Regions from separate parts of the Terrabacter koreensis genome, predicted to be linked through region 2. Evidence: predicted binding sites of a transcription regulator. Region 2 holds the regulator's gene; each other region holds the start of a gene.
What was found. The regulator HspR, encoded in region 2, represses chaperone genes until heat shock. The targets are predictions, from matches to a motif close to AAGTTGAGTCNNNNNGACTCAACTT.
Positions count from the first base shown of each region.

Region 1: a site for HspR is predicted at 7,848-7,872, ahead of ACYVNR_RS15725 (ATP-dependent Clp protease ATP-binding subunit). Genes of this name have one in related genera too.
Region 3: a site for HspR is predicted at 5,004-5,028, ahead of ACYVNR_RS16570 (Hsp20/alpha crystallin family protein). Genes of this name have one in related genera too.

Region 1 is NZ_BAAGQU010000005.1:742,833-752,502, reverse strand. Features, by position in the region: gene ACYVNR_RS15770 (GNAT family N-acetyltransferase) at 1-386, opposite strand, end outside; gene ACYVNR_RS15765 (GNAT family N-acetyltransferase) at 491-1,066, opposite strand; gene proC (pyrroline-5-carboxylate reductase) at 1,438-2,244, opposite strand; gene ACYVNR_RS15755 (proline dehydrogenase family protein) at 2,257-3,207, opposite strand; gene ACYVNR_RS15750 (hypothetical protein) at 3,394-4,107, shown strand; gene ACYVNR_RS15745 (maleylpyruvate isomerase family mycothiol-dependent enzyme) at 4,107-4,925, shown strand; gene ACYVNR_RS15740 (alpha-hydroxy-acid oxidizing protein) at 5,008-6,303, shown strand; gene ACYVNR_RS15735 (SAM-dependent methyltransferase) at 6,388-7,140, shown strand; gene ACYVNR_RS15730 (nucleoside deaminase) at 7,137-7,628, shown strand; gene ACYVNR_RS15725 (ATP-dependent Clp protease ATP-binding subunit) at 7,971-9,670, shown strand, end outside.
Region 2 is NZ_BAAGQU010000004.1:162,194-171,863, reverse strand. Features, by position in the region: gene ACYVNR_RS03515 (ATP-binding protein) at 137-3,211, opposite strand; gene ACYVNR_RS03510 (heat shock protein transcriptional repressor HspR) at 3,380-3,841, opposite strand; gene ACYVNR_RS03505 (DnaJ C-terminal domain-containing protein) at 3,892-4,905, opposite strand; gene ACYVNR_RS03500 (nucleotide exchange factor GrpE) at 4,995-5,702, opposite strand; gene dnaK (molecular chaperone DnaK) at 5,699-7,609, opposite strand; gene ACYVNR_RS03490 (hypothetical protein) at 7,817-8,665, opposite strand; gene ACYVNR_RS03485 (alkaline phosphatase D family protein) at 8,662-9,670, opposite strand, start outside.
Region 3 is NZ_BAAGQU010000006.1:30,336-40,005, forward strand. Features, by position in the region: gene ACYVNR_RS16545 (hypothetical protein) at 1-850, shown strand, start outside; gene ACYVNR_RS16550 (hypothetical protein) at 966-1,424, shown strand; gene ACYVNR_RS16555 (DNA polymerase IV) at 1,484-2,566, shown strand; gene ACYVNR_RS16560 (MarR family winged helix-turn-helix transcriptional regulator) at 2,586-3,023, opposite strand; gene ACYVNR_RS16565 (MFS transporter) at 3,168-4,406, shown strand; gene ACYVNR_RS16570 (Hsp20/alpha crystallin family protein) at 4,466-4,954, opposite strand; gene ACYVNR_RS16575 (FAD-binding dehydrogenase) at 5,090-6,736, opposite strand; gene ACYVNR_RS16580 (glycosyltransferase 87 family protein) at 6,747-7,997, shown strand; gene ACYVNR_RS16585 (ATP-dependent Clp protease proteolytic subunit) at 8,013-8,621, shown strand; gene ACYVNR_RS16590 (ClpP family protease) at 8,618-9,220, shown strand; gene ACYVNR_RS16595 (D-Ala-D-Ala carboxypeptidase family metallohydrolase) at 9,326-9,670, shown strand, end outside.

The DNA of each region.
Region 1 (9,670 bases), on a different contig from region 2:
GCGCGCCCGTTGTCGGTGCCGACCCAGTAGACGAGGTGCGAGTTGCCGCGCTTGGCGGCGAGCGCCGCCCCGTGCTTGACGAGGCGGGTGGCGACGCCGAGGCCGCGGGCCTCGGGGCGCACCCACAGGCCGAAGAGCTCCCCGGCCGCCCCGTCCGTCGCCTTGGCGGTGCCGACGCTGACGACGCCCACGGCGTTGCCGTCGCTCTCGGCGACGAGGCGTGCCGACCGCTGCATGCGTTCACGCCAGAAGGCCTCGTCGTAGGCCTCCTCCTCGTCGGCGGTGGCCACGAACGCCTCGGGCGACTCTCGGAGGGCGGAGAGACGGACGGAGCGGTAGTCCTCCCAGTCGTCCTCGCCGAGGGGACGCACGGTGATGTCGGTCATGTGGTCCACCATCGCACGACCCAGCACGCGAGCGCACCAGCAGGTCGGTGAACGTTCGGCGACCGCGGCACCCGGCGACGAACCGCACTGCCCGCCAGTGCCGCTCAAAGCCGGTGCGTCATCTCGATCTCGCTCAGGTCGGGGCGCCGAGGGTGGTCGTGGACGGCTCCCGTCCGCTCGAACCCGCAGCGGGTGTAGAGGGCCTCGGCTGCCGTGTTGGAGCTGGTCACCTCGAGGACGACCTCCGACTTGCCCAGCCGCCTCGCCTCGTCGAGCACCGCGTGGACCAAGGCCTCACCCACACCCCTCCCGCGTGCCCGCGGCGCCACGTACATGCCGAAGAGCGTTGCCGTCGTTGCCCGTTCGGGCTCCCAGTGGGATCCGAGCCCCGCACTCCCGATGACGCCGTCGGCGTCGCGCGCCTGCACCAGCCAGGCTCCCTCGATCCGCTCTCGCCAGTCGGCCTCGTCGTAGACGGCTTCGTCGGCGTAGGTGAACCAGAAGGCGTCGGGGGCGTCATCGAGCATCGCGAGCCGCACGTCGCGATGGGACTCCCAGTCGTCGGGCGTGACCGCGTGCAGGTGCATCCGGGGACCGGGGGCCGCTGCCGCGTCCGACCCGCCGGCAGCACGGGCTGCGGTCGGCGCAGGGGCGGGGACGTCGTCGTCGGGTGCGCTCACGTCTCCACTGTGCCCGCACGCGCCCCTGACGTCACCTGCGATCGGCTCGGTCGTGGACCCCCCGAGGTGTCCGACACCGACCACCTCGGGGTGTGGACCTGGCGCCCGCTGAGCGCGCGGGCACCCCTGACGACAGCCTCGCTCAACACGACGACGTCGGATGTCCGGCTGGGCTCGGTCGCCTACACCTCGGCCACGCGCCGCGGCACGAAGGTCACGGTCGTCGCGCGGTCGTACCGCTACTGGACATCCACGCACGCGTTCGGCCCGTGGTCGGGCGTCCGGGGCACCATCGAGTACGCCGTGCCAAGTCAGCCTTGGCGACCGCTCAAGTACACCTATAGCCGAGGGGTCGGCGTGCTGCCGGCCGCTCAGGCCTGCCCAGACGCCAGCTGCTTGGAGCGAGCCGCCGCGGCCTCCATGGCCGTGACGAAGGCGGCACGCACCTTGTGGTCGTCGAGCTGGCGCAGGGCGGCGACGGTCGTGCCACCCGGCGAGCTCACCTGCTCACGGAGCACCGTCGGGTGCTCGTGGGTCTCGCGCAGCATCGTCGCCGCGCCGTAGAGGGTCTGGACCACGAGCTCGGTCGACGTCGCGCGCGGCAGGCCGAGCACGACACCGGCCTCGATCATCGCCTCGACGACGTAGAAGATGTACGCCGGGCCGGAGCCGGAGATCGCGGTGACCGCGTCGAGGTGCTTCTCGGCCAGTCGCACGACGCGACCGCACGAGCTGAGCAGCGCCTCGGCCTCGGCGAGGTGGTCGTCGGTGCAGTGGCTTCCCGGCGCGATGCCCGCCATCCCCTCGTCGACGAGCGCCGGGGTGTTCGGCATGACGCGCACGACCGAGGTGCCCTCGGGCAGGCGCGACTCCAGGTACTCGGTCGTGATGCCGGCCGCGAGCGACACGACGACGTTCCCGGGAGCCACGTGGTCGCGGATCTCGTCGAGCAGCCCGGCCATGTCCTGCGGCTTGACGCACAGCACGAGGGTGTCGGCGACGTCGGCGGCCTCGGAGTTCGGCAGGACGCGTACGCCATGGCGCTCGGCGAGCGCGTTGACCTTGTCGGGGGTGCGCCCGGTGACGACGAGGTCGCCGGGCGTGCGCCCCGAGCGGATGAGGCCGGAGACGAGCGTCTCGCCCATGACCCCTGCGCCGAAGATGGCCGTCGTCGTCATCGTGGCCCCCACTCAGCTCTTGGTCGCGACGCCGCGCAGGAAGAACATGACGTTGGCCGGCTTCTCGGCCATGCGGCGCATGAGGTAGCCGTACCACTCCTGGCCGTACGGGATGTAGACACGCATCTGGTCACCGCGGTCGGCGATGCGCTTCTGCTCCTCGGGCCGGATGCCGTAGAGCATCTGGTACTCGAACGACTTCGGGTCGCGGCCGGCCTGGCCCGCCAGCGCCCCGGCGATCTCGATGAGGCGCGGGTCGTGCGAGGCGACCATCGGGTAGCCCTCGCCCTGCATGAGGATCTTGAGGCATCGCACGTAGGACTTGTCGACCTCGGCGCCGGCCTGGAAGGCGACCGACTCGGGTTCCTTGTAGGCGCCCTTGCACAGGCGGACGCGTGAGCCGGCGTGCGCGAGGTCACGGCAGTCCGCCTCGGTGCGGTAGAGGTAGGCCTGCAGCACGGCGCCCACCGTCGGGAAGTCGGCACGCAGGTCACGGAGGGCATCGAGCGTGAGGTCGGTCGTCGTGTGGTCCTCCATGTCGAGGGTGACCGTGGTGCCAGACTGCTGCGCGAGGTCGCAGATCTCGCGGGCGTGGTCGAGGGCGATGGCGTTGCCGTCGCCCGGCAGCGCCTGGCCGAGCGCGCTCAGCTTGAGCGACACCTCGACCGTGCCGCCCTCGGTGAGTCCCTGGTCGCGCAGCGCCGTGAGGAGCGAGAGGTAGGCGTCGCGGGTGTGGCGCGCCTGCGCGATGTCGGTGGTGTCCTCACCGAGGTAGTCGATGGTCGACAGCCGGCCGGAGGCCGCGATCTCCGCGGCCGCGCCGACGACGTCGGCGCGCTCCGCGCCCGGGACGAAGCGCTTGACGACCGAGCGCGACACGGGCGCCTTCTCGATGACGTCTCGGATCTTCTCCTGCTTGGACAGCTGCAGGAGCGAGTTGCGCAGCAGGTCGCTGGCGTCCACGGGGGCCTCCGGGTGGTGCTCGGGTGGTGACGGGCGGTCGGGTCCGGGGTGCCGGGCCCGCAGGTCGGGGGTGCGCGGGCCGGCGGTGGCCGCCCCGCCCGGCAAATCTACCGCCGACGTGCCCGCCCGCCCTCCGTGCCCGCCCGCTCCCCGGCCGTCGGGGCGCCATGGGGCAGACTCGCTGCCATGCGTCGACCGACCGCCCGAGCCCTCCTCGCCGCCGTGACGCCGCTCGTCGTCGTGCCGCTGCCGGCCGCGTGCTCCGATGCCGCGGCCACGATGCCGGTCGTCACCCCGTCCACGCGGGGCATCGCCACGACTCCGGCGGCGACCGCCACCACGGACGACCCGCTCGCTCCCCCGTCGAGCCTGACCCCGCCCCGGGTGCACCCGGCCGACGCCGTGGCGGCATACCTCGAGGGCTACGACGTGTCCGGGCTGACCCGCGCGCCCTCCGGCGACACCGCCGACGTCGCGGCGTGCCCCGGGACGCCGCGGCTGACGAGGACGAGCGGGCCTGACGCGTACGCCCGCTCGTGGACGGGAGCGACGGGCACCCGCGCCGACGTCGCCGCGATCACGTACCCCGACCTCGCCGCCGCCGCGAGGGCCGTCGAGCCGGTGCTGGCCGCCGCCGCGTCGTGTCGGGCACCCAAGGCGGCCAACGGCGTGACGACGGCGGTCGCCAACGAGCGACGTGACGTCGCCGAAGGTATGCCGCTGGGCCGGGTCGACCTGACCCGCACGTCCGCCGCCGGCACGGTGCACGACTACATCGGGGTGGTGCAGGTCGGCAACGTGCTGCTGCGGCTGACCTACTCCTCGCCCGACGGCAAGGTCGCCAACGAGAAGGGTTCGAGCGCCCTCGCCCTGCTGGCCCGACACGTCCAGGGGCTGTGATGGTCTCGCTCACCGACGACGCGCTGCAGTCGCCGGGACCGCTCGGGCTCACCCTGGACGTCCTGGGCGACGGGCTCGGTTCGGCGTCGACGGTGCTGCGGGCCAACGCGATGGCTGCAGGCCTCGACGCGCCGGTGCCGACCTGCCCGGACTGGACGGTGCTCGACCTCGTCGCCCACCAGGGCATGGTGCACCGTTGGGCCGCGAGCCAGCTCCGGGGAGCCCCCATCGACCCACCGGAGCCGCTCGAGGCCGAGGGCCGCGCGTCGGCCGACGTGCTCGGGTGGTTCGACGAGGGCGCCACCGACCTGCTGCAGGCGATCGTCGACGCGCCCGACGACCTCGAGGCGCTGGTCTTCCTCGAGCACGCGCCTCCCGCCCGCCTGTTCTGGACCCGCCGGCAGTGCCACGAGACGACGATCCACGCGGTCGACGCCCTCGGCGCCCGGCTGCGCCGGCCCGCGCGCGCCGACGAGACGTGGATCTCGCCGGAGGTCGCCGTCGACGGCATCGACGAGCTGCTGGTCGGGTTCATCACCCGCAGTCGCAAGGGTGCCTCTCCCGACGGGTCCACCGACCCGACGCGCCTGCTCGTGGCCCCCGACGGTTGCGACGTGGCGTGGCTCGTCGACCTTGCAGCCGGCCGGCCGATCGAGACGAGGCGGGTGCGACCCGACGCGGTGGACGTGTCGGAGCGCGACCACGAGTGGCGGGGCGGACCCGTCGACCTCTACCTGCGCCTCTGGAGCCGGTGCGCCTCCGACCCCGTCGACGACCTGGAGCGCTGGTGGCGCGAGACCATCTCGGTCACCTGGTGACCCGCCCGCGCAGGCGCCGCCCGTAGCAGGATGGGCCGGGCCGGACGTGACGAGGCGCCGGACCGCGACGTGAGGAGCAGGTATGCCGCCTGAGGGGTTCGGCCGGGCCGTGCAGTCCGCCATCTACCGCGCGGGCGCCTTCGGCCACCGTCCGGAGGTGCCGACCGATGGCACGCGACTCGAGGAAGCCGCTCGAAAGGTGATGTCCCGCAGGGGTTTTGCCTACGTGGCCGGGTCTGCAGGGTCCGAGGCGAGCGCCTCGGCCAACGCGCAGGCCTTTGCCCACTGGCGGGTCGCGCCGCAGATGCTCGTCGACACGACGGAGCGCGACCTCGGGGTCGAGCTCTTCGGCCGGCGCCACGAGAGCCCGCTTCTCGTCGCACCGATCGGGGTGCTGTCGATGGCCCACGACGAGGCCGACCTCGCCGTCGCCCGCGGGGCGCGTGAGCAGGGCGTCACCCAGATCATCAGCACGCAGGCATCGGTGCCGATGGAGGACATCGCGCGGACGCTCGCCGGCTCCGGCCACTGGTACCAGCTCTACTGGAGCAGCGACGACGAGCTCGTCGAGAGCCTCGTGTCGCGCGCCGAGGCCTGCGGCAGCGAGGCGCTCGTCGTCACGCTCGACACGGCATACCTCGGCTGGCGGCCCCGCGACCTCGACCTCGGGCACCTTCCGTTCGCGCGCGGCGAGGGCATCGCGCAGTACACGTCGGACCCCGTGTTCCGTCGGCTCGTCGCGGGGCGGGTCGCTGCGGCGACGCCCCAGCCGCGCCCCCGGCCCACGCCCGCTGCCGTCGCGACGCTGCTCTCGATGTCGCGCAACCACCCCGGCGACACGCGGCACAACCTGACCGCCCCCGAGCCCCGTGCCGCCGTCGAGACCTTCCTCGACGTCTTCAGCCGACCGTCGTTGACGTGGGACGACTTGCCGCGACTGCGTTCGCTGACGTCGCTGCCGATCGTGCTCAAGGGGATCCTGCACCCGGACGACGCGCTACGGGCCGTGGACGCAGGCGTCGACGGCATCTACGTCTCCAACCACGGCGGGCGCCAGGTCGACCGGTCGGTCGCGGCGCTCGACGCGCTGCCACGTGTGGTCACCGCGGTGCGCGGTGCCGGCTCACAGATGCCCGTCATCTTCGACAGCGGGATCCGTTGCGGTGCAGATGCTTTCATCGCCCTCGCACTCGGAGCCACTGCGGTCGCAGTGGGTCGCCCACACGTCTACGGGCTCGCCCTCGCAGGCGCCGACGGTGTCTCGCAGGTGCTGCGCAACCTGCGCGCGGAGCTCGACCTGCAGCTCGCCCTCTCGGGCCAGACCTCGGTCGCCGGGCTGACCCCCGACGTGCTCGTTCGCGTCCGGGACGACGGCTAGCAGCCCGACCAGCCCGCGACGCAAGGCAACTCGACCCGTGGAACTCGCTCGACGGCATACGTTCTCGTCACGGAGGATCGACCCATGCCCGCCCTCGACCACCTGACCCGAGCCGCCTACCCCAGGTCGGCGAAGTACGACGCGAAGTGGCTCGTCGACCTCGACATGGGGCCGCACCCGCTGTGGCTGCTCGAGGACCTCGCGGCCGACCTCGCCCTGCGGCCCGACATGCGCGTGCTCGACCTCGGCTCGGGCCTCGGAGCGACGTCGGTCTTCCTCGCGAGGGAGTACGGCGTGCAGGTCGTCGCGGCCGACCTCTGGGTCGACCCGAGCGAGGCCGGCGCCGTGTTCCGGAAGGAGGGCGTGGACGACCGGGTGCTCCCCATGCGCGTCGACGCGCACGCGCTGCCGTTCGGTCGCGGCTCGTTCGACGCCATCGTCAGCATCGACGCGTGGGAGTACTTCGGCACCGGGGACCACTACCCGCCCTACCTCGCGAAGTTCCTCAAGCCCGGCGGCCAGCTCGGCGTCGCCACCCCCGCCCTCACCACCGAGGTGCGCGAGCTCGGCGAGATCCCCGAGCACATCGACCGCGTCGTCGGGGCCGAGACCGCTGCCTGGCACACCGCCGACTGGCTGCGGAGCCAGTGGGAGTTCAGCCGCGCGTTCACCCGCGTCACGGCGCGCACGCAGGAGGACGCGTGCGCGAACTGGCTCCTGTGGGAGCGTGCCGTCATGGAGCTCAAGGGCACAGTGACCTCGCCCGTCCAGGGGATGCTCGAGGCGGACGGCGGCGCCTTCGTGACCTTCGCGCTCGTGACGGGGAGGGTCGCATGAGCCTCTCGGCCACGGACCTCGAGCACCTGCGGCGGGCCGTCGCGCTCGCCCGGCTGGCCCTCGAGCGCGGCGACGAACCGTTCGGGTCGGTGCTCGTCTCCGGCTCCGGAGAGGTGCTCTTCGAGGACCACAACCACGTCGTCGCGCTCGAGGCGACCCAGCACCCCGAGTTCGCCATCGCGCGGTGGGCGGGCGCGCACCTGACGCCCGCCGAGCGGGCTGCGGCGACCGTCTACACGTCGGGAGAGCACTGCCCGATGTGCTCGGCCGCGCACGCCTGGGTGGGGCTGGGGCGCATCGCGTATGCCGTCAGCTCGGCCCGGCTGGGCGAGTGGCGGTCGGCGTGGGGCTCACCCGCGTCGCCCGTGGCGGCTCTGTCGATCCGCGACGTGGTGCCCGGTGCCGTGGTCGACGGGCCGGCCCCCGAGCTCGAGGACGAGGTGAAGGCCCTCCACGCCGAGTTCGCGAGCAGCGCCCCCACCCCCTGACGGCCCTGCCGGTTCCAGTGCCACGGCCCCCGAACCGTCGGGCTGTGGAGGACCGGAACGCGGGCGGCCCGGTGTGCTGGATCGTCTGGGCATGACATCGGACCCCGAGCCGGGGAACTACGTCTCCCACCGCACGGCGGCGACCCGAACGGGGTAGGGGTGCGCCGTCCACAGAGGTAGGTGCGGCCACATCTGTCCGCCCACGGCGAACAGATGCGGAACCTGAGCCGATCACGCTCAGGATGGGAACAGGACGCGGCCGGCTCGCGTTGGTCGGGTTGTGCTCGCTGACAGCGGGCACGGATAGCATCGAGATGTCTCTCGATCAGTCAGGAGAAGAACATGTTCGAACGGTTCACCGACAGGGCCCGAAGGGTGGTTGTCCTCGCGCAAGAGGAAGCTCGCCTGCTCAACCACAACTACATCGGGACCGAGCACATCCTCCTGGGTCTGATCCACGAAGGCGAAGGCGTCGCCGCGAAGGCCCTCGAATCGCTCGACATCTCGCTCGAAGCGGTCCGGGCCCAGGTCCAGGAGATCATCGGCCAGGGGCAGCAGGCCCCGACCGGCCACATCCCCTTCACGCCCCGCGCGAAGAAGGTTCTCGAGTACTCGCTGCGCGAGGCACTCCAGCTCGGCCACAGCTACATCGGCACCGAGCACATCCTGCTCGGTCTGATCCGCGAGGGTGAGGGCGTTGCTGCCCAGGTCCTCGTCAAGCTCGGCGCGGAGCTCAACAAGGTGCGCCAGCAGGTCATCCAGCTGCTCTCCGGCTACCAGGGTGGCCAGAGCGGCGAGAAGGCCGGCGCCGGCGTCGGCCAGGGCCAGGCCGAGGGAACGCCCGCGGGCTCCCTCGTGCTCGACCAGTTCGGTCGCAACCTCACGCAGGCGGCCCGCGAGGGCAAGCTCGACCCGGTCATCGGGCGTGAGAAGGAGATCGAACGGGTCATGCAGGTGCTGTCCCGCCGCACGAAGAACAACCCGGTCCTCATCGGCGAGCCCGGCGTCGGCAAGACCGCCGTCGTCGAGGGTCTCGCCCAGGACATCGTCAAGGGCGAGGTGCCCGAGACGCTCAAGGACAAGCAGCTCTACACCCTCGACCTCGGCTCGCTCGTGGCCGGCAGCCGCTACCGCGGTGACTTCGAGGAGCGGCTGAAGAAGGTCCTCAAGGAGATCCGCACCCGCGGCGACATCATCATCTTCATCGACGAGATCCACACGCTCGTCGGTGCCGGTGCGGCCGAGGGCGCCATCGACGCCGCCAGCATCCTCAAGCCGATGCTGGCCCGCGGCGAGCTGCAGACGATCGGCGCCACGACGCTCGACGAGTACCGCAAGCACATCGAGAAGGACTCGGCCCTCGAGCGGCGCTTCCAGCCGATCCAGGTGCAGGAGCCGACGCTGCCGCACGCCATCGAGATCCTCAAGGGCCTGCGTGACCGCTACGAGGCACACCACCGCGTGACGATCACCGACGGCGCGCTCGTCGCGGCGGCCAACATGGCCGACCGCTACGTCAACGACCGCTTCCTGCCGGACAAGGCGATCGACCTCATCGACGAGGCGGGCGCGCGACTGCGCATCCGCCGGATGACGGCTCCGCCGGACCTGCGCGAGTTCGACGAGAAGATCGCCGCGCTGGTGCGTGAGAAGGAGTCGGCCATCGACGGCCAGGACTTCGAGCGCGCGGCGCGCGTCCGCGACGACGAGAAGCGCCTCCGTCAGGAGAAGGCTGCCCGTGAGGCCCAGTGGAAGTCGGGCGACATGGACGTCGTGGCCGAGGTCGACGAGGAGCTCATCGCCGAGGTCCTGGCTGCCAGCACCGGCATCCCGGTGTTCAAGCTGACCGAGGAGGAGTCCAGTCGACTGCTCCACATGGAGGACGAGCTGCACAAGCGAATCGTCGGCATGGACGACGCCGTCAAGGCGCTGTCGCAGGCGATCCGCCGCACCCGTGCCGGCCTGAAGGACCCGCGCCGCCCCGGTGGCTCGTTCATCTTCGCCGGCCCCACCGGTGTCGGTAAGACCGAGCTGGCCAAGAC
Region 2 (9,670 bases):
TCGGGAAGGCCCGCGAACTTGGAGGCAGGCACAGTCTTGCATCCGGTTGCGTGCACGCCAAAACGCGACACGGCCCGATCTGCCCGTGGCACAAGGGCGCACGGCGATCGGGCCGCGTGGGGCCGGCTCCGACGGGTCAGGCCGAGTCGGGGTCCTGACCACTCTCGACGACCCTGGCCGCGATCTCGCGCAGCTTGATGTTGCGGTGGAGCGAGGCCTGCCGGAGCATCTCGAACGCCTGCTTGGCGGTGACGCGGTGGCGCTCGATGAGCACCCCCACCGCGTGCCCGATCAGCCGATGGCTCTCGATCGCCTGCTCGAGCTGGTGCTCCTTCTCGGCCCGGGCCCGGCTCGCCACCACCCGGTCGACCGCCTGGCCGAGGGTCTGGGCGAGCAGGTCGCCGACGATCAGCTCGTCGCTGCCGACGATGCGCGGCTCGTCGAACTGCACCCACGCACGGCACTCCGAGTCCTGCGACGTCGGGAGAAGCAGCAGCCCCTCACGCTTGTCACCGACGAGGACGTCGTGGCCGTGCGGCGACGACTCGAGGCCCTCGCGGACGGCGTCGTCGAGCTCTGACGGCTGCACGCGGCCACGGGGCGAGAGCACCACGACGTCGCCCTTGTCGTCGGCCACCCGGAGGGTCACCTCGCCGTCGAAGAGCACGGTGAAACCGGTGACGGCCGTGGCCAGGGCCTGGTCGAGCCCCTCCGCGGCGGCGAGCTCGACGGCGACCCGGCCGGCGAGCTCGCGGCGCATCCGGGACTCGCGCTCGCGGGTCTCGTCGCGGGCCACGCCGAGCACGAAGCCGGCGTGGTCGGCCGTCTCGGGGACGCTCGCGGCCCGGGTGTGCACCCACGCCTCTCCCCCGCTCTTCCTCCGGATGCGGTAGTGCTCGTCGAGGAAGGGCTGGCCGGTGCGCAGCAGCTCGACGCGGCGAGCGTGGGCCTCGTTCTCGGCGGGCGCCTCGTCGGCCGGGATCCACCACGGGTAGGGCGGGGTGAACGGCCCGTCGGCCAGCGACCAGCCGTAGTCGCGGGTGAAGGCCCCGTTGAGCTCGACCACGGTGCCATCGGCGTCGGCGACGACGAGCGGCTCCTGGATGGCGCCGAGGATGGCGCGCAGCCAGGCGGCGTCGCGCGAGCGCGAGCGCGACCGGACGAGGTTGGCGGAGAGCCGGGCGCGCAGCTCGGTCGGGTCGAACGGCTTGACGACGTAGTCGTCGGCACCCATGGTCAGCCCGATCGTGCTCGCCTCGACGCCGGCGCGCGCCGACAGGAGCACGACGGGCAGGTCTCGCAGGGTGGGGTCCTCGCGGATCTCGCGCACGAGGGTCAGGCCGTCCATCCGCGGCATCATGACGTCGGCGAGCACGATGTCGGGGCGGGCGGCCCGCATCCGGGCCAGAGCCTCCACGCCGTCACGCGACGTGACGACGTCGTAGTCGTCACGCAGGTGCCGGGTGACGTGCCAGCGCATGTCCGGGTTGTCCTCGACGACGAGCAGGGTCGGACGTCCCGTGACGGCACGCGCGGGGGTGTCCGCGTCGCCCTCGTCGGGGCCGGCCCAGGCCGCGGCCTCACTAATGAACGACTCCGCCGGCCGCGGCGTGATCGACGGCCGGCTGGCCGACTGCGTCGGCGGCTGTCCCCACGGCAACCGGACGGTGAACGTGCTCCCCCGTCCCTCGCCCGTGTCGAGGGAGATGCTGCCGCCGAGCAGCCCGACGAGCTGCCGGACGATCGACAGCCCGATGCCGGCCCCCTCGCGCGACCGGCGCTCGTCGCTGCCGGCGAGCTGCCGGAACCGGTCGAAGACGTGGTCGCGGTCCTTCTCGGGGATGCCGATGCCGGTGTCGCTGACCGACACCACGTAGCCGCCCTCGTCACCGCTCAGGGAGAGCCCGATCCGACCCTGGGGCGTGAACTTCAACGCGTTGGACAGCAGGTTGAGCACGATGCGCTCGTACATGTCGACGTCGACGTACGCCTGCCGTGGGAGGTCGCCGCGCTCGACGACGAAGTCGAGCCCCATCCGTTCGATGGCCGGGCGGAAGTTGGCGGCGACGCCGTCGGTCACAGCCGCGACGTCGACGGCGACGGGGTGCGGCTCGACCGCACCGGCCTCGACGCGGGTGAGGTCGAGGATGCGGTCGACGAGCCCGGTGAGGCGCTCTGAGTTGCGCGCGATCATCTCGAACCGACGGCGCGTGTCGGCGTCGAGGGCGTCGGCGGCCAGGGCGTCCTGCACCGGCCCGGCGATGAGCGCGAGCGGCGTGCGCAGCTCGTGGCTGACGTTGGCGAAGAAGTCGGACTTCGCGACGTCGAGCTCGGCGAGGGCCTCCTCGCGCGCGCGGTCGTCGGCGCGTCGACGCACGCCGCTCAGGGCCGTCGCGGCGTGCGAGGCGCACAGCTCGGCGTACGCCTGCAGCTGGGCGTCCCAGGGCCTGCGTGGGTTGGCCCCGAACCGCAGGAGAGCCGTGGGTTCGGAGAGTCCGGGCTCGAGCACGGGGACGACGTGCACGCCGGGCTCGGCATCACCCGTGAGCGCGGCGGAGCCGCTGCCGTCGACCCAGACGAGGTCGACGTCCAGGTGGTCTGCGGTCTGCCTGCGGAGCACCTCGAGGGTGCGCTCGCGCACCTGCTCGCGGCTCTCGGGCGCCGTCGCGACGATGAGCGCCTGGAACAGCTCGAGCGCGGCACCGGCGCGGCGCACCGCCAGCACCTTGTCGGTCGTCTCGACGGCCACGTTGAGGATGCCGGCGACGTGGCCGTCGGCGTCGTGGATGGCGCCGTAGGACCACGTGAAGTAGGCCTCCTCGAGGAAGCCGAACCGGTCGACGACTAGCAGCTCGTCCTCGACCCAGGTCGCGGGCCCACCCCCGAGCACCCCGTCGAACATGGGGCCGATGACGTCCCAGACCTCGGGCCAGACCTGCCGCACCGGGCGGCCGAGGGCCTCCGGGTGCTTGCTGCGGCCGAGCAGGGTGCGGTAGCCGTCGTTGTAGACCATGGTCAGCTCCGGCCCCCAGCACACGAGCATGGGGAAGCCCGACGACAGGCAGATGTCGACGATGGAGCGCAGGTTGTCGGGCCAGGCATCGACCGGCCCCAGCGGCGTCGCGGACCAGTCGTGGCGGGCGAAGAGCTCCTGCATCTCGACCGAGCGGCGTACGGGCGTGCCGAGATCGGACCCCAGGACTCGGTTCACGGAGTCACCGTCGGGGTATGAGGGGGTCACACGACCTCCGGAAAGTGGAACACGCAACGGCCTCCGGCGGCATACAGCGGGACAGACACCCCGTCTGCTCGAGGCTGGCACAGTGTTGCACACGGCACCGACGAGGGGGCCGGCTCGGGCGCCGGCGTCCGCTGCTCGCTAGCGCTCCGGGCGCCAGACCACCAGCGCCTGCGAGGCCGGCGTGCGCGGTGGGCGCTGCCCGGGCCGGACGGCCACGACCTCCCCGCGCGGACCGACGGCGAAGACCCGTGCGCCCGAGGCTCCGGCCGCGAGGGCCGCGCGGGCCGTGCTCAGCTCTTCGGTCAGCTCCTGGACACGCGACTGCAGCGCGTTCACGTGGTTCTCGAGGTCGAGGATGCGCTGGATCCCGGCGAGCGAGACGCCTTCCTGCGAGAGGCGCTGGACCTCGCGGAGCAGCGCGACGTCGCGCGAGCTGTAGCGACGGCCGCCGCCGCGCGTGCGGGACGGCGAGACGAGGCCGAGCCGGTCGTACTGCCGCAGGGTCTGCGCGTGCATGCCGGCCAGCTCGGCCGCGACGGAGATGACGAAGACGGGCGCGTCGTCGTCGTGGCCGCCGGGTCGGGCGCTCCTGCGAGCCATTCCAGCCACCTCCTCCTCCTCGTCGTTCGTGTGGTTCGTCGCGTATGCCGTCAGGCGCGGGCGCGCTCGAAGAGCTCGGCCCGCGGGTCGTGGCCACTCTCGGCCGCGGCCATCTTCTCGACGGCCTCGCGGGCCTCGTCGGTGAGCCGCTGCGGCACGACGACCTGCACCTTGGCGAGCAGATCGCCTGTGTGGTCGCCGCGCTTCACGCCGCGCCCCTTGAGGCGCAGCACCCGGCCGCTCGGGGTGCCGGGCGCCACCTTGACCTTGACCGAACCGCCGTCGAGCGTCGGGACCGCGACGGTCGCGCCGAGCGCGGCCTCCGCGAAGGTCACCGGCAGGTCGAGGGTGAGGTTGTCGCCGTCACGCCCGAAGACGGGGTGCTTGTCGACGGACACCGTGAGGATCAGGTCGCCGGCCGGAGCGCCAGGATCACCCTGACGCCCCTTGCCGCGCAGGCGGATCCGCTGGCCGTCCTTGACGCCCGCCGGGATGCGGGCGTTGATGCGGCCGAGGTCGGGCGAGCTGAGCGAGACGGTCGAACCCTCGACGGCGTCGCGGAAGCCGATGCGGGTGCTGGCCTGCACGTCGGCGCCGGGGCGGGGCCCCGCGGGGGCTCCGTAGCCGCCGTAGCCGGCGCCGGGTCCGGCCGCACCGCCACCGAACATCTGGCCGAGGATGTCCTCGAGGTTCGGCTGGCCACCGGCACCGCCGGTGCTGAAACGCACGCGCTGCCCACCGCCACCGGCACCGCCGAACGCGGAGAAGATATCCTCGAAGCCGGCGCCGCCGCCACCGGGGCCACCCGCGGTGAAGCGGGCGCCGCCGTGCGACATGGCGCGGATGGCGTCGTACTCGCGGCGCTGCTCGGGGTCGGAGAGGACGGCATACGCCTCGCCGATCTCCTTGAAGCGCTCCTCCGCCTTGGCGTCGCCGACGTTGTGGTCGGGGTGCATCGTGCGGGCGAGCTTGCGGTACGTCTTCTTGATCGTCGCCGCATCGGCATCCTGGGGCACGCCGAGGATGCCGTAGAAGTCCTTCTCGAACCAGTCCTGGCTAGCCAAGGCGCACCTCCTTCGTCACGGTGGGACTCACGCTGCTCCCATCATCGGGTATGCCGCCGGGCTGCGCGTGCAGCCCGGCGGCGGACGTCTCAGGCGGGGTCGGCAACCGACACCCGCGCGGCACGGACGAGCCGGTCACCGATGCGGTATCCCGGCTGCAGCACCTGGACGACGGTCGTGCCGGTGGCACCCTCGGGCAGCTCGGCCTCGACGTGCATGAGGGCTTCGTGCACGTTGGGATCGAACTCCTGACCGGCCTCGCCGAGGCGCTCGACGCCGTAGCGGCCCAGTGTCGCCTCGAGCTTTTCGGCGATCGCGGCGAACGGCCCCGCGGCGAGGTCGCCGGCCTGCCGGGCCATGTGGATGTCGTCGAGCACCGGCAGCAGCGACTCGACGACGCTGCCGACCGCGGAGTGGCGGATCACCTCACGGTCGCGGTCGACGCGCTTCTTGTAGTTGACGTACTCGGCCTGCAGTCGCTGCAGGTCGGCGAGCAACGTCGCGGCCATGGTGTCCTCCTCGGCGAGGGCGACGCCCTCCGACTCCTCGGACTCCTGCGCCGCGGCCGACCCCTTGGGGGCGTGGTCGTACTCGTCCTCGCCGCCGGGCTCGGACGAGGCGCCGGAGCCGCCCTCGTAGTACGTGTGGTGGCGCTTGCCGTCAGCCGGCGCCTCGTCGGCGGCCGGCCCCGGGGTGCCGGCAGCGTCACCGCTGCCGGCACCCTGTGCACCCGTGGCGGTCACGTCGGGCTGCTCGCCCGTCGGGCCGTTGCCGGTGGGGTCGGTCGACTCGGTCACTTGGCTTCCTTGGCCTCGTCGTCGTCGACGACCTCGGCGTCGACCACGTCGTCGTCGGCACCGGCCGACGCGCCCGCCGACGCACCAGCGTGCGAACCGTCCTGGGCGTCAGCGGAGCCCGCGGCGCCGGCGCCCGCCTGCTCGGACGCGTAGACCGCCTGGCCCATGGCCTGCGACTTGGTGTTGAGGTCCTCGACCTTCGCCTTGATGTCGTCGGCGCTGGCCTCGGAGCCCTCGGCGATGGCGGCCTTGAGGTCGGCGAGCGACTCCTCGACCGGCGTCTTCACGTCGGCGGGGATTTTGTCGCCGGACTCCTTGAGGAAGTTCTCGGTCGAGAAGACGAGCTGCTCGGCCTGGTTCTTGACCTCGGCCTCCTCGCGGCGCTTCTTGTCCTCGTCGGCGTGCGCCTCGGCGTCCTTGACCATGCGGTCGATCTCGTCCTTCGACAGGGCCGAGCCGCCGGTGATCGTCATCTTCTGCTCCTTGCCGGTGCCCTGGTCCTTGGCACTGACGTTGACGATGCCGTTGGCGTCGATGTCGAAGGTGACCTCGATCTTCGGCACGCCGCGCGGGGCCGGCGCGATGCCGGTCAGCTCGAAGGTGCCGAGCGACTTGTTGTGCTGGGCGATCTCGCGCTCACCCTGGAAGACCTGGATGAGGACCGACGGCTGGTTGTCGTCGGCGGTGCTGAAGATCTCCGAGCGCTTCGTCGGGATCGCGGTGTTGCGCTCGATGAGCTTGGTGAAGAGGCCACCCTTGGTCTCGATGCCGAGCGAGAGCGGCGTGACGTCGATGAGCAGGACGTCCTTGCGCTCGCCCTTGAGGACACCGGCCTGCAGGCTCGCGCCCATCGCGACGACCTCGTCGGGGTTGACGCCCTTGTTGGGCTCCTTGCCGCCGGTCAGCTCCTTGACGAGGTTCGAGACGGCCGGCATGCGGGTCGAGCCGCCGACGAGCACGACGTGGTCGATGTCGGAGACCTTGATGCCGGCGTCCTCGATGACCTTGTGGAACGGGGCCTTCGTGCGGTCGAGGAGGGACTTGGTCATCTGCTCGAACTGCGCGCGCGACAGGGTCTCGTCGAGGTGGATCGGACCCTCGGGCGTCATCGAGATGTACTGCGCCGAGATGTTGGTGCTCGTCGCGGTGGAGAGCTCCTTCTTGGCGCGCTCGGCCTCGTCGCGCAGGCGCTGCATCGCGATCTTGTCCTTGGACAGGTCCTGGCCGGTCTTGTTCTTCACCTGCGTGATGAGGTGCTGGACGACGACGTCGTCCCAGTCGTCGCCACCGAGGTGGTTGTCGCCGTTCGTGGCGCGCACCTGGATGGTGGCGAAGCCGTCCTCGGCGTCCTTGCCGACCTCGAGGAGGGACACGTCGAACGTGCCGCCACCGAGGTCGAAGACGAGGATGAGCTCGTCCTCCTTGCCCTTGTCGAGGCCGTAGGCGAGCGCCGCGGCGGTGGGCTCGTTGACGATGCGCAGCACGTTGAGGCCCGCGATCTCACCGGCCTCCTTGGTGGCCTGGCGCTCGGCGTCGTCGAAGTACGCGGGGACGGTGATGACGGCGTCGGTCACGGTCTCGCCGAGGTAGGACTCGGCGTCGCGCTTCAGCTTCTGCAGGATGCGGGCGCTGATCTCCTGCGCCGTGTACGTCTTGCCGTCGATCTCGGGCGACTTCCAGTCGGTGCCCATGTGGCGCTTGACGGAGCGGATCGTCCGGTCGACGTTGGTGACGGCCTGGCGCTTGGCGACCTCGCCGACGAGCACCTCGCCGTTCTTGGAGAACGCGACGACGGACGGCGTCGTGCGCCCGCCCTCGGCGTTCGCGATGATGCTCGGCTCGCCGCCCTCGAGGACGGAGACGGCCGAGTTGGTGGTACCGAGGTCGATGCCGACGGCACGTGCCATGGGTGACTCCTTGATGGTCTGGATGGGTCCGGTGTCTGCCGGTCCCGGGGTAGCTGTCCGGAAACTGGCCCTCGCTCAATGTGCTCCGCCCGGCCCGTGATTGTCAAAGCCGGACTCGCAAATCTTGCGTTCACTCGACTCAACTCTTGGTTCGCGGGCTTTGTTCCTCGACCTGCGGACTTTCTGCCGAGGGCCTCCGGAGCGGCGTCAGACGACCCTGCGGAGCTCGAAGGCCTGGCGCAGCTGCGTCACGTCGGCGGCCGGGGCGTGCTCTCGCGCCAGGGCGTACGTCTCGTCGACCAGAGCGACCAGCGCGCGGACGGCATCGTGCGGGCCGGCGACGAGCAGCTGCCGGATGCGGGCGGCGAGACGGTCCGGCCGATGCGGCAGCAGCGACTCCTCCCAGTCGAGCCACTTGTGGAACGGGTGCGGCATCCACACCCGGTTCAGGCCGAACAGCGCGTCGAGCACGCCCTGCACGCCGTCGAGCAGGTCGCGGTGCAGCAGCAGCACGTCGTCGCGGGCCGCGAGCATCTCCAGCCGTTCGCGGCTGCGCAGGTCGAGGCCCTGCTCCACCATCGCCACCGCGAGCGCCTCGGGGTAGTCGGCGCACCGCGCCCGCCACACCTCGATGACGCCCTGCCCGTGCAGCGGTATGCCGTCACGCAGGGCGGTCACGCGCACCTGCAGCTCCGCCTCGGTGTCGCCCACGAGCGCCCGGTCGAGGTAGGTGTCGATCGTGGAGGTGACGAAGCCGCTGACGTCGATCTTGACGCCGTCGACGAGCAGGCCGTCGGCCCACTCGTGCTCGTCCTCCTCGGCGTAGACCCGCTCGAAACCGGCTCCCTCGACGGCCGCCTCGCGGTCGGCCGAGGACGGCGGAGCCGTCCAGTAGACGTCGAGCTCGATGTCGGACGCCGCGTCGGCGAGGCCGCGGGCCACCGACCCGCCGACGAGCGCTGCGGCGACACGGTCGTTGCCGGCATACGCCCGGACCGCCAGGCGTGCGATGTCGACCCGGCGAGCCACCTCGTCGACCTGCTGGCCCGCCGTCATGACGAGACGGCCGCCGGGATGCGCACGCTGGAGACGGTCGTGAGCACGGGGTGCGCGTCGTCGCCGTCGCGCACCTCGCCCCCGCGCCAGACGATCGAGAGGTCGCGCCCCTGGACGGTCAGCTCGGCGAGGCAGTTGTCGAACCACGGGCCGTCGGTGACGCGCCACGGGTAGGCGGGGTCGGGCACGTGCTTCGAGTGGCCGGCGACGAACCGCATCGGCCGCACCAGGCCGCGCGCGAAGAGCGACATCATGACGCGCACGCCTCGCGGCATCGGGTTGCGGATCGGTGAGCAGACCGCCTGCACGATGCGCGAGCGGGCGCCGTGGCGCGACCTCGCGTCGACGACCTCGGCCACATAGGAGTTGTGGACGTCGCCCGACAGGAAGACGACGGTGGCCGGCGGCTTCCCCCGCTCCCCGCGCGCCACCTGCATCACCGACTCGAAGACCTCGACGAAGCCGTCGTTGAAGGCCGCCCAGTGCTCGAGGTCGATCGACTGGCGAGCCTTCTCGGCGCCCTGGGCGATGAGGCGGCCGTGCGTGCCCATGGCGAGCACCTCGTCGATCGCCTCGAAGTCGTGCAGGCCCGGCGGCAGCATGAAGGGCAGCGACGTGCCGATGAGCAGGTGCTCGACGTCGCCGGTGAGCTGCTCGTCGAGCCACCGCATCTCGTCGGGGTCGAGCATCGACCGGTGGTGCGGCTCGAGCACGCGCGCGGCGCGGGAGTCGACGACGACGAGGCGGCTGTCGCCGAGGTCACGGCGGAAGCTCCACCGGTAGACCTCCGGGTGCCGGTCGGAGCGACGGGCGAGGTCGAAGACGGCGTCGGTGAGGTCGAGCTCGGAGCTGCCGTCGACCCAGCTCGCTTCTGCCGCAAGCACCTTCGCGTAGATCTCGTCGTCGGCGAGCTGAGCCGGCGACAGGTTGCCGATGTGCTGGTAGACCCAGTACGACGAGAGACCGCCCATGAGCCGCTCGTGCCACCACGCCGTCCGGTTGATC
Region 3 (9,670 bases), on a different contig from region 2:
GCTGCTGCTCGGCGCCGCCGTCGCGGCCCTCATCCTGCCGTCCGTCACGGCGCACGAGCGCCGTGCCGAGCCCGAGGCGGCCGGTGGTGTGCCCGTCAGCTCCCCGTTCTCCGTCGGCACCCAGACCGCGTATGCCGCCGTGCCCTCGGCACCCGAGTCCGCCGGGTCGGTCCAGGCGCCGGCCGCGACGCGTCCGGCCGAGGTGCCCGCTTCGGCGGCGCCGTCGGCACCGCCGGTTCCGCCGGCTCCACCTGTGCAGGCACCCCCGGCGGTCCCGTCGGCCGTTGCCCCGGGACTCACGCTCGCGCTCGACGCCCTCGACCCGAGGCCCGGCAACGCCGAGGGCCCCGGAACTCCGGGGCAGCGCTCCGACGACAACTCGGGCAAGGGCTCCGACAAGGGCCCGGCCAAGGCTGCCGACAAGGCGTCCGACAAGGCGTCCGACAAGGCGTCCAAGGCCGCGGACAAGGCTGCGGACAAGGCGTCCAAGGCTGCCGACAAGGCCGCGAAGAAGGCCGCCGACAAGACTGCCAAGGCCGCCAGGGCGAACGAGAAGGCAGCCAAGGCTGCCCTCGCCAAGGCCGCCAAGGCGGCTGCGGCGCAGGCCCGCCAGGCGCGCGCCCAGGCCCAGCCGGCAACGCAGGGCTTCGCACCCGACCCCACATCGCGGGCGATCCTCGGGTCTTCGAAGAAGGCCGACCGGGCGTCCGGTGGCGCGGCCGTCCCCACCGGTCAGGCCAGGGCCGACGTGATGGCCGCCACGAGGCTTGCGCGACAGGACGCCGAGAACGCCGCCAAGGCGGCGAAGACCGTTGCGGCCAAGGGTGTCTCGGCGACGTCCGGACACTGACAATCCACGCGACCCGCCCGTCAGCCGCCCGTCAGCCGCCCGTCAGCCGCCCGTCCCTCGAGCCGAACCTGCAGGCCTCGGCGCCAACCCGGCTCGCGTGTGCCACAGTGACCTCGTGGCGCATTCAATGACCCGGGGCACGATCGTCTGGTTCGTCGGTTCCGCCGTCGTCGGTGCCGCCGCCGGCGGGCTGCACCTGCTCCGCTCCGAGCTCGGCGGCGCCCACACCGGAGTGCCGCTCGCCGTCGGCGCCTTCGGCCTCACGGTGCTGGCCGCCGCGATGCTCTTCCACGGTGTCGTCCTCGCGGCGCGTGAGCAGGACGCCGCCGCCGGCCCGGCGCCCGTCGACGACGACCCGACGGGCGGAGACACCCGGACCCGCAGCGCCCCCAGCGCCCCCAGCGCCCCCAAGGCCGCCGGGGCCCCTCGACGCTCGGAGCCTGTCGATCGCTCCGAACCGACCGAGTCGTCCGGCACGCCCGAGCCGCCGGCCGTCTACACCTTCCGGGCCGGCAGGCAGGTCACCGACCAACCACGGCGGCCCGCCAAGCGCGACCGCCCGACGCGCGGCTGACGTCCGCCCGGCCCACCGGCACCGCCAGCACTGTCGGTCCGCGCGGGCACAATGGCGTCATGAGCGCCGGGCCCGCCCGTTGGGTGCTGCACGTCGACCTCGACCAGTTCATCGCGGCGGTCGAGCTGCTGCGCCGACCCGAGCTCGTCGGCAAGCCCGTCATCGTCGGTGGGCGCGGCGACCCGACCGAGCGGGCCGTCGTGTCGACGGCGAGCTACGAGGCCCGCGAGTTCGGGGTCGGCTCGGGCATGCCGTTGCGTCTGGCCGCCCGCAAGGCACCCGACGCGGTCATCCTGCCGGTCGACGCGCCGGCATACACCGAGGCGTCCGAGCGGGTCATGGAGACGTTGCGGTCCCTCGGCGTCGTCGTCGAGGTGCTCGGCTGGGACGAGGCGTTCCTCGGGGTGCAGACCGACGACCCCGAAGCCTTCGCGCAGCGGGTCCGGGGCGCCGTGCTCGAGGCGACCGACCTGCACAGCTCGGTCGGCATCGGCGACAACAAGGTGCGGGCCAAGATCGCCACGGGCTTCGGCAAGCCGCGCGGTGTCTTCCGGCTGACGCGCCACAACTGGTTCGAGGTCATGGGCGACAGGCCGACGATCGACCTCTGGGGAGTCGGCTCCAAGGTGTCGAAGCGCCTTGCAGGTCACGGCATCGAGACGGTGCGTCAGCTCGCGGACGCCGACGAGGCCACGCTCGTCGGCGAGTTCGGGCCTCGCATGGGCGTCTGGTACTCCCAGCTGGGGCGGGGCATCGGCTCGGCCGTCGTCGACGACTCGCCCTGGATCGCGCGGGGGCACAGCCGCGAGACCACCTACCAGAGCAACCTGACGACGCCCGCCGAGGTGCGTGACGCGGTGCGCGACCTCGCCGAGCAGGCGTTCGACGACACCGCGAAGGAGGGCCGGCCGGTCTTCCGGGTCACCCTCAAGGTCCGTTACGCGCCGTTCTTCACCCAGACCAAGGCCCGCAAGCTGCGCGCCCCGACGTCCGACCGCGACGAGGTCGTCGCCGCGGCGGTGGAGCTGGCCGCGACGCTCGACCCGGAGCGCGAGGTGCGGCTGCTCGGCGTGCGCGCCGAGATGGTCATGCCCGAGGGCGGCGACCCGGTCGAACGCACCCCGGTCCGCGGGCGGCTCTGAACCGCCGCATCGGCAGTCGTCAGGAGCGGTGGAGGAACTCGACGAGGGCGGCGAGCTCGGGCACCTCACCGGCGCTGCCGAGTGACTCCTCCAGCACCTGGTCGTGGGTGGGGCTCGCCTCGGCGTGGAGTCGCCGCCCGGAGGGGGTGAGCTCGGTGTAGATGCCTCGCCGGTCGTCGGCGCAGAGCACCCGGGTGAGCAGGCCGCGGTCCTCGAGCCGGTTGACGAGCCGGGTCGTGGCCGACGAGGAGAGCGCGGCGGCCCGGGCGAGCTGGGACATCCGCATGTGCCAGCCGTCCTGACGTGACAGCGCGTCGAGCACGGTGAACTCGACGACCGACAGCCCGTGCCGGCGAACGAGCTCACGCTCGAGTGCGGCCTCGATGTGCCCGTGCAGTGCAGCGAGGGTGCGCCACCCGGAGGCGCGCACCTCGACGGCGGTGTCCGCGATTCCCATGCCCATCATCATAGCGCGCGTTTGCAATATGCCGCGCGTGCAACTAACGTCGCTCAGCATCAAGTAGTTGCACGCGCGGCATACCGGCGAAGGCAGAGAGGCTCGGCCCCGGCGTCCGCACCTGTTCGGAAGGACCAGGAACCCATGCCACTCGGTCTCATCGCCCTCGCTCTCGGGGGCTTCGGCATCGGCCTGACGGAGTTCGTCATCGCCGGCCTCCTCAGCACCGTCGCGGCCGACCTCGGGGTCAGCATCCCGACGGCCGGCTACCTCATCAGCGGCTATGCCCTCGCCGTCGTCCTCGGCGCGCTGGCGCTCCCGCCGCTGCTCGGGCGCTGGCGTCCCAAGCGGGCGCTGCTGGTGCTCATGGGACTCTTCGTCGCCGGCAACGCGCTCTCGGCCCTCGCCCCCGGGTATGCCGTCCTGCTCGGCGGTCGCGTCGTCGCCGCCCTCGCGCACGGGGCGTTCTTCGGCATCGGCGCCGTGCTGGCGGCCTCGCTCGTGGCCGCCGACCGCAAGGCGGGCGCGATCTCGATCATGTTCGGCGGCCTCACCCTCGCCAACGTGCTCGGCGTGCCGCTCGGCACCTTCGTCGGCCAGCAGTGGGGCTGGCGCGCGACCTTCGCCGTCATCGCCGCCGTCGGGGTCGTCGCGGCCGCCGGCATCGCTGCGCTGGTCCCCGACTCGGGCGACGTCGAGGCCGACGGCGAGGCTGGTCCCAGCTCCCGGTCGACCGTCGGCCTCCGGGCCGAGCTCGAGGCCTTTCGCAACGGCCAGGTGTGGCTCTCGCTCGGCATGACGGTGCTCGTCTTCGGCGGCATGTTCGGGGCGTTCATGTACGTCGAGCCGCTGCTCACTCGGGTCACCGGCTTCGACGAGTCGGCGGTGCCGTGGCTGCTCGTCCTCTTCGGCGTCGGGCTCTTCGTCGGCAACCTGCTCGGCGGGCGCTGGGCAGACCGGGCGCTCACCCGCACCCTCGTGCTGCTCACCGTGGCGCTGGGCGTCTCGCTCGTCGGCTTCGCCCTGCTCGCGCACAGCCCACTGGGATCGGCGGCGATGCTGCTGGCGATGGGCTTCTTCGGCTTCGCGACCGTGCCGGGCCTGCAGATGCGGGTGCTCGCGCACGCGGCGGGCGCTCCGACGATGGCGTCGTCGGCCAACATCGCCGCGTTCAACCTCGGCAACTTCCTGGGCGTCTGGCTCTCGGGCCTGGCCCTGGCTGCCGGGCTCGGCTGGACGTCACCGCTCTGGGTGGGGGCAGGCTTCGCCGGCCTCGGCCTCGTCGTCATCCTCGCGGCCAACGCCGCCGAGCGCCGCGCGGCCGAGCGCCGCGCGGTCGTGGACGGTGAAGCGCTCGCCACCCCGGTCGGTGCGCCGGCCTGATCCGCACCCGGACAGGTGCAGGGGCTCGGCGGTCCACCGCCGAGCCCCCCGGGTCCTGGTCAGGCGGACGCGTGTTCCTTCGTCGCCTCCGTGTCGGCCCCCTCGATCTCGCGGTGCGCGTCGGCCGACGAGCCTGCGTGCGACACGGTGATGCGGCGCGGCTTCGCCTCCTCGGCGACCGGGATGGTCAGCGACAGCACGCCGTCGCGGTAGTCGGCCTCGATGCGGTCGAGGGCGAGGCCGCGGCCGAGCGAGAGCTGGCGGGCGAAGGTGCCGGCGGGCCGCTCGCGCGAGAGCCACTGGGCGCCCTCGGCCTCGGGCGACCGGCGCTCGGCCCGGACGGTGAGCGTGCGGTCCTCGACGTCGATGTCGATGGTCGACGGGTCGACGCCGGGCAGGTCGATGTGGGCGATGAAGCTCTCGCCGGACCGGTAGAGGTCCATCGGCATGATCGACCCGGAGGCGGATGCCCCGCGCAGGCCCTCGCCCAGCAGGCGGTCGAACGTCCGGTCGATGGAGCGGAACGGGTCGAAGGTGGTGGTGCTCATGATCTACTCCTCGGAGAACGGGGCCGACCTGATCGGCCTCAGTGAACCTTTCTTGAGTGATAACCGCTCAACTTCGTGCTCTGTTCCCGTTGTAGACGATCCGCGCGGGTGTCGTCAAGACCCCCGTCCCCAGCGTCAGAGGGCCGCCGCCACCGAGCGTCCGGCGGTGCGACCGCTGAAGAGGCAGCCGCCGAGGAAGGTGCCCTCGAGCGAGTTGTAGCCGTGCATGCCGCCACCGCCGAAGCCGGCCACCTCGCCGGCCGCGTAGACGCCGGGGAGCGGGTCGCCGCCGGGCCGCAGCACCCGTCCCGCGAGATCCGTCTCGAGCCCGCCGAGGGTCTTGCGCGTGAGGATGTTGAGCCGGACCGCGACGAGCGGTCCCGCCTTGGGGTCGAGCAGCTTGTGCGGGCTCGCGACCCGGATCAGCCGGTCGCCGCGGTAGTGCCGTGCCCCACGCACGGCGGTGATCTGGGCGTCCTTCGTGAAGTCGTTGTCGATCTCGTTGTCGCGGGCCACGACCGTACGGCGGAGCGACTCGAGGTCGATGAGGTCGTCACCGGTGAGGGCGTTCATCCCCCGGACCAGCTCGTCGAGCGAGCGGGCGACGACGAAGTCCTCCCCGTTGCGCATGAACGCCTCCACGGGCGCGGGTGCGCCACTGCGCGCGCGACCCAGCACCTGGCGTACGTCCTTGCCGGTGAGGTCGGGGTTCTGCTCCGAGCCGGAGAGGGCGAACTCCTTCTCGATGATCTTCTGCGTCAGCACGAACCACGAGTAGTCGTAGCCGGTGCGCATGATGTGCCCCAGCGTGCCGAGCGTGTCGAAGCCGGGGAAGTAGGGGGCCGGGAAACGACGGCCGCGCGCGTCGAGCCACAGCGACGACGGGCCGGGCAGGATGCGGATGCCGTGGTTGTCCCAGACGGGGTCCCAGTTGCGCAGGCCCTCGGTGTAGTGCCACATGCGGTCGGGGTTGATGACGTTGCCGCCGGCCTGCTGGGTGATGCCGAGCATCCGGCCGTCGACGTGGGCGGGCACCCCGGCGACCATGCGCGCGGGGGGCGTGCCGAGCCGCTCGGGCCATGCCCGGCGCACGAGGTCGTGGTCGCCGCCGATGCCGCCACTCGTCACGACCACGGCCTGGGCCGCGATCTCGAAGTCCCCGACCTCCTCGCGGCTGCTCGGGCGGCCGCGGTCGACGCCGTCGGGCGCCAGCACCCGTCCCCGTACGCCGGTCACCGTCCCGCCCGACAGCACGAGGTCGTCGACGCGGTGCCGGAACGCCAGGGTCACGAGGCCCTTCTCGACGGCGGCACGTACGCGCTTCTCGAACGGCTCGACGATGCCGGGGCCGGTTCCCCACGTGATGTGGAAGCGCGGCACGGAGTTGCCGTGCCCGTCGGCCCGGCCGTCGCCGCGCTCGGCCCAGCCGACGACGGGGAAGAGGCGGTGCCCCTGCTCGTGCAGCCACGAGCGCTTCTCGCCCGCGGCGAAGTGCAGGTACGCCTCCGCCCACTTGCGGGGCCAGAAGTCCTCGTCGCGGTCGAACTGTGCCGAGCCCATCCAGTCCTGCGTGGCGAGCTCGAGACTGTCGCGGATGCCCATCCGGCGCTGCTCGGGGCTGTCGACCAGGAAGAGCCCCCCGAAGCTCCAGAAGGCTTGTCCGCCGAGCGACTGCTCGCCCTCCTGGTCGACGAGCACCACCCGCTTGCCGCGGTCGGCGAGCTCGGCGGTGGCGACGAGGCCGGCGAGACCGGCTCCCACGACGACGGCGTCGGCATCCATGGCTCAGATCATGTCATCCGGTGCGGCCCGGTCCGCGCCCGTGGTCTGCGACGATGCGAAGGTGCTGGCTCCGGCCCGGGTGAGGTGGGTGCGCCTGCTGGCCGGACCCGCGCCGGTCGCAGCGGTGGTGCTCGTCGCTGCCGTCGCCGCCGCCGTGCTGACGAGCCTGCGTGGCGGCCTCACCGATCTCGGCGTCTACCAGGAGGCAGGTCGGGCCCTGGTCGCCGGGCCGCCCGCCACGGCGCCGCGCGACCCGGTGACCGGCTTGTCGTTCACCTACCCGCCGTTCGCGTCGGTCGTCATGGTGCCCCTGGCGTTCGTGCCGGCCTGGCTCGCGGCTGCCGTCTGGACCGGCGCGTCCACCGCGGCGCTCGCGGCGGCCGTCGCCCTGGTGCGACGCGCGCAGGACCGCCCGGCACCGGGCTGGCTCGCAGCCGCCGTCGCCGGGGGCGCCGTGGCTCTGGAGCCCGTGTGGCAGAACCTCGCCTTCGGGCAGGTCAACGTTCTCGTCATGACGGCCGTGCTCGTCGACCTGCTCCGGACCGAGCGGCGCTGGTCCGGCGTGCTGCTCGGGCTGGCCGCCGGGGTGAAGCTCACCCCGCTCGTCTTCGTCGTGCTGCTCGTCCTCGTCGGTCGTCGTGCGACCGCCCGGCGTGCGCTCGTGGCCTTCGGTCTGACGGTCGCGTCGGGTTTCCTCGTGGCACCCCGGTGGGCCGTGTCCTACTGGACCGACGGCCTCGTCGACGCGGGCCGGGTGGGGCCGCCGTCGCTGACGCACAACCAGTCCGTGTACGGCGCCCTCACGCGGCTGCTCGACGCGCGGCCGTCCCTGCCGCTGTGGCTGGCAGTCGCCCTGCCCGTCGGCGTCGCGATCGTCGTCACCGCGCGGGCCCGGTGGCATCGCGGTGACGTGCTGCTCGCCACGTGCCTGGCGGCGCTCGCCGGGCTCGTCGTCTCGCCGATCTCGTGGTCGCACCACTGGGTGTGGGCGGTGCCGGTCGCCCTCGTGCTCTGGGAACGCAGCCGGTGGGCGGCAGCGTCCTGGACCGCGGTCTTCGTGGCCCGGCCGATCCTCTGGCCTCCGTGGGGCGGGCGCCGCGAGTACGCCTGGGGCCCTGTCGAGCACCTCGTCGGCAACGTCTACCTCCTCGCCGCCCTCGCCGTCTGCGTCTGGGCGGTGCTCCCGCTCACGCACCGACCGGCATACGCTGTCGGCGAATCTGCCCGTGGCAGAGAGAGATTCCGTATGCCGCAGCGCTGAGCAACGCTGGTTCGCATGACCGAGACACTCACGCCAACCCTGCTGGACGACCAGCTGTCGATGCAGCTGCTCCACCAGCGGATCATCGTCCTCGGGGCCGAGGTCGACGACCCGGTCGCCAACCGGGTCACCGCCCAGCTGCTGCTCCTCTCGGCCCGCGACCCGCGCACCGACATCAGCCTCTACGTCAACAGCCCCGGCGGCTCGGTCACCGCGGGCCTCGCCATCTACGACACGATGCGCGTCATCCCCAACGACGTGTCAACTCTCGCAGTGGGATTCGCGGCCTCGATGGGCCAGTTCCTGCTCGGCGCCGGCACCTCGGGCAAGCGGTTCGCCCTCCCCAACGCGCGCATCATGATGCACCAGCCGTCGGCCGGGATCCAAGGCACGGCCGCAGACGTCGAGGTGCAGGCCAACAACCTCAAGGCGGTCAAGCGGCGCGTCAACGAGCTGCAGGCCGAGCACACCGGGCAGACGGTCGAGCAGATCACGCACGACAGTGAGCGCGACCGGTGGTTCAGCGCCGAGGAGGCGCAGGCGTACGGGATCGTCGACCACGTCGTCACCTCGCTCGCCGACGTGCGCCCGGTGGGCGTCGAGCGCAAGGTGGGCCTGCGATGAGCTACACGATCCCGTACGTCGTGGAGCGCACCCCGGCGGGCGAGCGCAGCTTCGACATCTACAGCAGGCTGCTGCAGGAGCGGATCATCTTCGTGGGCACCGAGATCGACGACGGCGTCGCCAACGTGGTCATGGCCCAGCTGCTCCACCTCGCCGACGTGGCGGCGGACCGTGAGGTGTCGCTCTACGTCAACAGCCCGGGTGGGTCCTTCACGGCGCTCATGGCGATCTACGACACGATGCAGTTCGTGCCGACACCCGTGGCGACGTACTGCCTCGGCCAGGCGGCCTCGGCGGCAGCAGTGCTGCTCGCGGCGGGGGAGTCGGGGCGACGGTTCGCCCTGCGGCACTCGCGGGTGCTGTTGCACCAGCCGTCCGCCGGCGGGCAGGGAACGGTGAGCGACCTCGCCCTGCAGGCCGACGAGCTGCTGCGCGTGCGGTCCCAGGTGGAGGAGGTGCTGAGCCGGCACACCGGCCGCAGCATCGAGCAGCTGCGTCTCGACACCGACCGCGACAAGGTGCTGACCGCCGAGCAAGCCGTCGACTTCGGCCTCGTCGACCACGTCGTCGAGCGCGCGTCGGAGGCCGCGAGGGCCTGAGGCCCGTGCGGGGTGGGGAGTTCTCCCCATCGGCTCGACGCGCGACATCGGCGAGGCTCGGCCAGTCTCTTTCGTACAGGCAGAAACCTCGCGAAAGGACCTGAAATGCGCAGGAGCAGGCTCACCCACGCCTTTGCAGCCGTCGCACTCGTGCTCGGCGGCCTCGGTGTCGCCACGGCGACGATGACCGTCTCGGCCCCCACCGCCCACGCCGACGAGTGCTACTCGTGGCCCCGCACCCTGAGCTCGGGTGCGTCCGGCAGCGACGTCACGCAGCTGCAGGTCCGCGTCGCCGGCTGGGTGCCCCGCGGACAGGTCATGGGCATCGACGGGTCCTACGGCTCGCAGACGACGACGGCCGTCACGAACTTCCAGCGCGCGTACGGCCTCACCGCCGACGGCGTGGCCGGCCCGGCGACCTTCGCGAAGATCTACGAGCTGCAGGACCCC